2 regions of the Paenibacillus sp. GCM10023250 genome follow, and region 2 is predicted to be linked to the other one. Evidence: riboswitches for the same ligand, from Rfam matches in the RefSeq annotation. Region 2 holds a riboswitch; the other holds the start of a gene.
The links. Region 2 has a riboswitch for thiamine pyrophosphate ahead of ACFPB1_RS04525 (ABC transporter substrate-binding protein). Riboswitches for the same ligand answer to the same signal wherever they lie in the genome.
Positions count from the first base shown of each region.

Region 1 (4,206 bases), on a different contig from region 2:
GACGGGTCGAGCGGGGAGCCGCCGTCTTCGTGCTCGAGCAGCATCTTCAGCGCGTCGTCCGGATGCGCCTCCACGTAGCGCTGCCCCTCGGCCGCGGCCTGCACGAACTTCGTGAACAGGTCCTGCTTCGCCTTCAGACCGTCGTCGCTCGCGGCCAGCACGAGCTCGTAATAGTCCGGCACGCCGTACGCGGCGGGATCGATCGAGTTAACGGGATGGCCGTCTTTGTCTAGGATCAGCTGTTCGTGATTGATGAAGCCGCCGATGATGGCGTCGACCTTGCTCGTGGATACCGCCGGGATTAGATCGTAGCCGACGTCGATCAGCTTCGCGGCATCCGGATCGCCGCCGTCCGCTTCGATCATGGTGCGCGCCATCGCCTCGTAGAGGGGGATGGACGAGAAGCCGATCGTCTTGCCGGCGAGGTCCTTCGGCGACCGGACGCCGCTGCCCGCCGGCACCATCAGATGGTTGAGCGGATGGCGCACGACCGCGGCGATCGCTTTCACGGGAATGCGCTCCCCGCGGGCCATCAGCACCTGCGGCTGGTACGTGAGCGCGAGGTCGACCTTGCCGGCGGCGACGAGCTTCAGGGCGTCGTTGGTCTCGGCGGGCATGCGGATGTCGACGTCGAGTCCGGCTTTCGCGAAATACCCCTGCGCCTCGGCGGCGTACAGGAACGAATGGACCGCGTTGGGGTACCAGTCCAGCATGAGCGAGATTTTTTGCGGCGGCGTCTGGCTGCCGCCCGGGGCATTGGCGCCCTCGCCGGTATCGGCGGCCGTGCCGCTGCCGGCGTTCGCGCCGCCGCCCGGCGTCGAGCCGCAGCCGCCAAGCGCGAGCAGCGCCGCGGCGATAAGCATCGGGAATACGAATAACGATGGCTTTTTCATGAGGAATCCCTCTTTCTTTTGCGAAGCAGGATGGTTTCGAGCAGCGAGACGGCGAGGAAGAACGCGACGCCGAGCGCCGACAGCAGGAAGACCGCCGCGAACATGGCGTCCGTCTGCAGGCCGCCGGACATGCGGCGGCTGAAATAGCCGAGCCCTTCGGTGCCGCCGAGCCATTCGCCGATCGTCGCGCCGACGACGCTGTAGACGACGGACAGCTTGAGGGCGGAGAAGAACGACGGCAGCGCGAGCGGCGCCTGCACCTTGCGGAAGATCGCCCAGCGGCCCGCGCCCATCGTCAGCAGCAGCTCGCGGTAGCCGGCGTCGCCCCGGCCGAGCCCGTCGTAGGTACCGACGACGATCGGGAAGAATGCGGTTAGGAACACGACCGCGACCTTGCTCCAAACCGCGTACCCGAACCACAGGATGAACACGGGGGAGAGCGCGATGAGCGGAATCGTCTGGCTGACGACGATGAACGGGTACAGCGCCTTGTTCAGCCAGGTGTATTGGCGCATCAGCGCCGCGAGCAGCACGCCTCCGGCGACCGAGAGCAGGAAGCCGAGCGCGGCCTCCGACGCCGTGGCGGCCAGATGGCGGCCGAGCAGCGGGCCGGCATCCCGGCCGAGCGCGCCGGCGATCGCGGTCGGGGCCGGCAGGATGAAGAACGGCACCCAGCCGAGCCGCACGGCGCACTCCCAGCCGCCGAGCAGCGCGAGCAGCAGGAGCGCGAACAGGCCGTACCGCTCCAGCAGCGCGGACAGCGGGTCACGGAACGGTCGTCGTCTGTTCATCCAGCAGCTGCTCCAATTCCCGCCGGAGCTTCACGAAGCCCGGCTCGTATTTGAGGCTTGCGTCCCGCGGCCGCGGCAGGCAGGGGCGCAGCTCCCGCAAGCCTTCCCCGCTGCCGGCCGCGGGCATCAGATAGACGCGGTCGCTCAGCAGGAGCGCCTCCTCGAGGTCGTGCGTGATGAATAGGACGCTCTTGTCGAGGCCGCCCCAGAGCCCGAGCAGCCAGCGGTGCAGCTCCCGCTTGGTCATGGCGTCGAGCGCGCCGAACGGCTCGTCGAGCAGCAGCAGCGGCCGCCCCGTCAGGACCGTGCGCAGCAGCGCGACCCGCTGCCGCATGCCGCCGGACAGCTCGTCGGGGTAGGCCCGCTCCCGCCCCTCCAGGCCGAAGCGCGCGAGCAGCCGCCGGACCTCGGCGGCGCCGTCCTTCGCGCGTCCCCGCGGCGCCAGCTCGAGCGGCAGCAGGCAGTTGTCCATCACGGTGCGCCACGGGAGCAGCAAGTCCCGCTGCGGCATGTAGCCGACGCGGCCGAGCCGGCGGGCGGCGCGTTCCCCGTACAGCGCGATGTCGCCGGAGGCCGGCTCGAGGAGGCCGGCGATCAGCTTGAAGAGCGTGCTCTTGCCCGAGCCGCTCGCGCCGACGACGGAGACGAACTCGCCTTCCGCCACGTGCATCGACAAGCCCGCGAACAGCCGGCCGCCTGCTCCGGCGCCATAGCCGAACGAAACCTCGCGCAGCGATAGTACGGTCGTCATGCGGACATTCTCCTTTCGGGCGCATACGAAAAAACCCGCCGATTCCTCCGGGAAGGAATGGGCGGGTCCGCGAAACGAACGCCAAACGCGTCGTCGTGTTGGAATTCCATTCACTTCCCTACGCTGGCATTACCCAGATCAGGTTCCAAGGGTCCGCGGTTTCGGCTCCGCGTCTCAGTCGTCAGACTCCCCTAGCGAATAAAACGGGTATTCGGTTGCTCCTACTATAGCATAACGCGAGGCGGCGTGAAAAGGACGTCCGTCCGCGCCGCCATGCGGGCCGCGGCCCCGCCGGCGTTGGCCGCCAGGTGTCGGCTTTCGCAGCCGGGCGCGGCTCGAGCCACCGGTGGCCGCCGGGCGTCGGACCGAGCCGCCTGCCCGCTAGCGGATGCTCTCGAGCTCCTGCGTGATCGTCTCGATCACCCGCACGAAGGACGTCGGCTCCTGCGAGCTGGCGGGCTGGTCGCGCGCGAGCCGCGAGGTCCGCTCGGCGTCCTGCATGACGTCGCCCATGGCGCTCGCGATCTTTATAAATAGGCAAAAATCGCGCGTCCGGCGGAAAGCGGAGGGGAGGACCGGTTCCATACCGACACACTTTTTTCTCAAACGCTGTGATCGCAATCACAAGGCGGAGCTCCTCGCGGCCGTATACTGAAACCATGAACACAAAGCCACACGAAAGCGGGGATGCAACATGCTGAAGCAAGAGACGATCGACATCATCAAATCGACGGTACCGGTGCTGGAGGTGCACGGCACGGCGATTACGAAGCGCTTCTACCAGCGGCTGTTCGAGGCTCATCCGGAGCTGCTGAATATTTTCAACCATGCCAACCAGAAGCAGGGCCGGCAGCAGACGGCGCTCGCGAACGCGGTCTACGCGGCGGCCGCCCACATCGATAAGCTGGAGTCGATTTTGCCGGTCGTGAAGGGCATCGCGCACAAGCACCGCAGCCTCGGCGTCAAGCCGGAGCATTACCCGATCGTCGGCGAGCACCTGCTCGGCGCGATCAAAGAAGTGCTCGGCGACGCCGCGACGGACGACATCCTCGGCGCTTGGGCGGAGGCGTACGGCATGATCGCGAGCGCGTTCATCGGCGTCGAGGCGGATATGTACAAGCAGGCGGAGACGCAGCCGGGCGGCTGGGAAGGCTTCCGGCCGTTCAAGGTGTCGCGGAAGGAGCGCGAGAGCGAGGTCATCACGTCCTTCTATCTCGTGCCGGCGGACGGCGGCCCGATCGCATCGTTCGAGCCCGGCCAATACATCAGCGTGAAGCTGGACATTCCGGGCGAGGACCGGACGCACATCCGCCAGTACAGCTTGTCGGGCTCGCCGGGGGCGGGGTATTACCGGATATCGGTGAAGCGGGAGAACACGGTGCCGGAGCTGCCGGCCGGCCGCTTATCGGTGTACTTACACGAGGAGATTCGGGAAGGCGACGTGCTGCCGCTGTCGGCACCCGCGGGCGACTTCACGCTCGACCGGCGCGACACGCGCCCGGTCGTGCTCATCAGCGGCGGCGTCGGCCTGACGCCGATGGTCAGCATGCTGCGCGCGCTGGCGGAGACGCAGCCGGAGCGCAAGGTGACGTTCATCCATGCGGCCCGGCACGGCGGCATGCACGCGCTGCGAGGCGAGGTCGAGCGAATCGTGGGCGAGCACCCGGCCTTCTCGGCGCACTGGGTCTACGGGACGCCGACGGATAAAGACCGGGAGGCGGGGGCATTCCATAAAGAAGGGTATCTCGATCTGGCATTCCTGCGGCAAACC
Region 1 is NZ_JBHSHY010000013.1:139,319-143,524, forward strand. It holds gene ACFPB1_RS13150 (ABC transporter substrate-binding protein) at 1-893, opposite strand, end outside; gene ACFPB1_RS13155 (ABC transporter permease) at 890-1,684, opposite strand; gene ACFPB1_RS13160 (ABC transporter ATP-binding protein) at 1,659-2,435, opposite strand; TPP riboswitch at 2,534-2,638, opposite strand; gene ACFPB1_RS13165 (hypothetical protein) at 2,817-3,020, opposite strand; gene hmpA (NO-inducible flavohemoprotein) at 3,130-4,206, shown strand, end outside.
Region 1: linked by a shared signal. The riboswitch ahead of ACFPB1_RS13160 (ABC transporter ATP-binding protein) and the one ahead of ACFPB1_RS04525 (ABC transporter substrate-binding protein) in region 2 are both predicted to bind thiamine pyrophosphate.

Region 2 (4,206 bases):
AAATACTTCGACGAAGACGCGTATTTGACGCAAAGCGGCCAGCTATACATGGAAGCGGCGGCGATGGCGCTCGGCAAGGTGTACTCGTTCGGGCCGACGTTCCGGGCGGAGAAATCGAAGACGCGCCGCCACCTGATCGAATTTTGGATGATCGAGCCGGAGATGGCGTTCGTCGACCACGAAGAGAACCTGCGCGTACAGGAGCAGTTCGTCTCCTTCGTCGTGCAGAACGTCCTGAAGAACTGCCGCAAGGAGCTGGAGATGATCGGCCGCGATGTGAGCAAGCTGGAGGCCGTTCAGGCGCCGTTCCCGCGTATCACGTACGACGAAGCGATCGCGTATCTGCAGAAGCAGGGCCACGAGATCCAATGGGGCGAGGATTTCGGCGCGCCGCACGAGACGGCCATCGCCGAGATGTACGACCGTCCGGTGTTCATCACGCACTATCCGACGTCGTTCAAGGCGTTCTACATGAAGCCGGATCCGAACCGGCCGGAAGTCGTGCTGTGCGCGGACATGATCGCACCGGAAGGGTACGGCGAAATCATCGGGGGCTCGCAGCGGATCGACGATCCCGAGCTGCTGGCGGAGCGCTTCGCGGAGCATGAACTGTCCACGGAGGCGTACCAATGGTACCTCGACCTGCGCAAATACGGCACGGTGCCGCATTCCGGCTTCGGCCTCGGCCTCGAGCGGACCGTCGCGTGGATTTGCGGGCTCGACCACGTACGCGAGACGATCCCGTTCCCGCGGATGCTGTACCGCCTGTATCCGTAATCGCCGGACGCACCGGGCATCGGTTAGGCCAGGCAAGGGGGAGGAATACGGCCGGTGAAACAAGACATGTGGAAAGCGTACGCGCGCGGGATGGCGGCGGCCATGAACGGCGGCAGCGTCGTCGTTCCCGCCGGTCTGCTGCGCGCTTACCGCGGCGTCGGCCTGTCCGACGCGGATATGATGCTGATGCTGCAGCTGATGCTGTTCCGGCAGGTGGAGGGCGTTGATTTCCCGACGCCCGAGCAGCTGGCGGAGCGGCTCGGCATCGCGCCGAAGGCGGCGCACGGGCAGCTTGGCCGCTTGATCAAGGAAGGGCTGCTCGCGATCGACGAAGAGGCCGATCCCGTCAGCGGCATCGTCATCGAGCGGTACAATTGGACAGGCTTCCTGATTCGAGGCGCCGAATGGCTGGCGGACGAAGCGCGCCGCTCGGTCGGCGCCGAGCGGGAGGCGCAATCCGGACGGTCGTCCGCAGCGCAGCCGGATGCGGCGGAGTGGACGAAGCCGGCGGATTTGTACACGGCGTTCGAGCAGGAATTCGGCCGGCCGCTGTCGCCGATGGAATGCGAGACGATCAGCGCTTGGGTCGACCAGGACCGGTATCCGGACGAGCTGATCCGGTTTGCGCTCAAGGAGGCGGTATTCGCCGGCAAGCTGCATTTCCGGTACATCGACCGGATCTTGATCGAGTGGAGCCGCAACCGCGTCACGAATACCGACGAGGCCAAGGCGCATACGCAGAAATTTCGTAACGGCCGGGGGTCTTGACCCCCGGTTTTTTTTGCGTTGAACGGAGCAGCTCCGGGCTCATTCCCGCCGTACGGGCTTTTTTCCCGGAGGGGGTGCCAATTTGGCGGAGGGTCTGCTATAATTAGCACGTTGCAACCAATCGAATAGCGACGGGGAGCTGGGCAAGGCCGGCTGAGAGGAGATTCCGTACGATCTCGACCCTAGACCTGATCTGGATAATGCCAGCGTAGGAACCGCGTACAATTGCTTGGCGCACGCCGTGGCACGGCGTCGTGGCAAGCCGTAAGCAGCTGATAGAGGCATCCTCCGGACGGGGGATGCTTTTTTGGTTCTTGTTCGGTTCATTCGGGGAGAACCGGCGCGCGACGCCAGGCGCGGCCTGATGCCGCTGCGGCGTTCGGGACACGATAGATAGCAAACGACGGGAATCCGAGTGGCGCAGATCACGATTCGGAGCAGCATGGATTCGCACGATTATCCGCAGCCCGGTACGAGGGCAGGCGAGGGGGAGAAACAAGATGAGACACAAAGCTAGACGGGGCGGCTGGACGGCCGCGCTGACGACGGTGCTGATCGCGGCATTGGCATTGGCCGGCTGCGGCGCCAAGAACGATGAGGGGAACGCGGGAAATGCCGCGAACGGCGCGGGGAACGCTGGCTCGAACGCGTCCGCGAGCGGCGGCAACGCTTCGGCGGGAGACGCGCTGAAGGAGATCAAGGTCGTGCTCGACTGGACGCCGAACACGAATCATACGGGTCTGTACGTGGCCCGCGACAAAGGCTTTTTCGAGCAGCACGGCTTGAAGGTCGATATCATCCAGCCCGGCGAAGCGGGCGCGGACACCATGATCGCGACGGGCGCCGCCGACTTCGGCGTCAGCTACCAGGAAGGCGTCACGCAGGCGCGGATCCAAGGCGTGCCGCTCGTCTCGCTCGCGGCGGTCATTCAGCATAACACCTCGGGCTTCGCGTCGCCGGCGGACAAGAACATCACGTCGCCGAAGGCGTTCGAGGGCAAGACGTACGGCGGCTGGGGCTCGCCCGCGGAGCCGGCGGTCATCGAGTCGCTGATGCAGGAAGACAAGGGCGACTTCAAGAAGGTTAAGATCGCCAACATCGGCGACGCCGATTTCTTCACGGCGACGAAGAAGAACATCGACTTCGCATGGATTTTCTACGGCTGGGACGGGGTCGCGGCCGAGTTGAAGGGCGAGAAGATCAACATGGTCTACTTGACCGACTACAGCGACAAGCTGGACTACTACACGCCGGTGCTGGCGACGAACGAGAAGATGATCGCCGAGCATAAGGACACCGTCGAAGCGTTCATGGCGGCCGCGTCCGAAGGCTATCAATTCGCGATCGATCATCCGGACGAAGCCGCGGACGTGCTGATCAAGGCCGTGCCCGAGCTGAACGCGGATCTCGTCCGCGCCAGCCAGAAATGGCTCAGCCCGCGCTATCAGTCGGACGCGCCGCGCTGGGGCGAGCAGAAGCTGACGGTGTGGAAAAATTACGCCGAATGGATGTACGACCATAAGCTGCTCGACAAGCCGCTCGACGCCGAGAAAGCCTTCACCAACGACTTCCTGCCGGAAAAGGAGAACTGATCTATGGCCAACGCACTGCTGAGCATTCAAATTTTGCCGCGCACCCCGAACGGGGAAAGCGTCATTCCGTACGTCGACCGCGCCATCGATGTCATCAAGGCGTCAGGGGTGCCGTACCGCGTCGCGCCGCTCGAGACGACGATGGAGGGGGAGCTGGACAAGCTGCTCGCCATCGTGCAGGAGATGAACGGCGCCATGGCGGAGATGGGCTGCCCGTCGATCATCTCGCAGATCAAAGTGTATTATGTGCCGGCAGGCACTGCGTCGATGGACGCCCTGCTGGAGAAATATCCGGATGGGCAATAAACGAGCCCTCCTGCTGCCGCCAGCGATTGTCATGGCGGCTCTTCTGCTGCTTTGGCAGGGGGCGGTCTGGCTCTTCGGGACGGAGGCGTACGTCCTGCCTGCGCCGTCCGCCATCGCCAAGCAGGCGATGGACTCCGCGCCGCTGCTGGCGCATCATATGCGGGCGACGCTCGGCATCACGCTGCTCGGCTTCGGCATCGGTGCGGCGGCAGGATTTCTGATCGCCGCGCTGCTGCACGTGCTGCCCTGGGTGCGCGCGGGATTCTACCCGCTGCTGGTGCTGAGCCAGAACGTGCCGGTCATGGCGATCGGCCAACTGCTCGTGCTCTGGTTCGGCTTCGGCGCCTTGCCGCGCGTCATCCTGATCGCGCTTGTCACGTTTTTTCCCATCGCGGTGGCGACGATGACGGGGCTGTCGAAGAGCGACGGCAAGCTGTACGACTACATGCGCATGATCGGCGCCTCCCGCAGCCAGCTGTTCTGGCGGCTGGAGCTGCCGGGCGCCGTGCCGCATCTGTTCTCGGGCCTCAAGATCGCCGCGTCCTACGCCGTCATCAGCGCCATCTACGCGGAGGCGATCGGCGCGGACAGCGGCCTCGGCTATTTCATGCTGATCGCGCAGCACGGCTTCGAGACCGCGAAAGTATTCGCCGCCATCGGCGTGATCGTACTGCTCAGCCTGGCGTTGTTCGGCGCCATCGCGCTAGCAGAGCGGCTTCTCGCGCGCGGCGCGGCGCATAGGCGAAGGGAGGGACGGCCATCG
Region 2 is NZ_JBHSHY010000002.1:309,535-313,740, forward strand. It holds gene asnS (asparagine--tRNA ligase) at 1-777, shown strand, start outside; gene ACFPB1_RS04520 (DnaD domain protein) at 832-1,545, shown strand; TPP riboswitch at 1,668-1,777, shown strand; gene ACFPB1_RS04525 (ABC transporter substrate-binding protein) at 2,046-3,137, shown strand; gene ACFPB1_RS04530 (thiamine-binding protein) at 3,141-3,443, shown strand; gene ACFPB1_RS04535 (ABC transporter permease) at 3,433-4,206, shown strand, end outside; gene ACFPB1_RS04540 (ABC transporter ATP-binding protein) at 4,206-4,206, shown strand, end outside.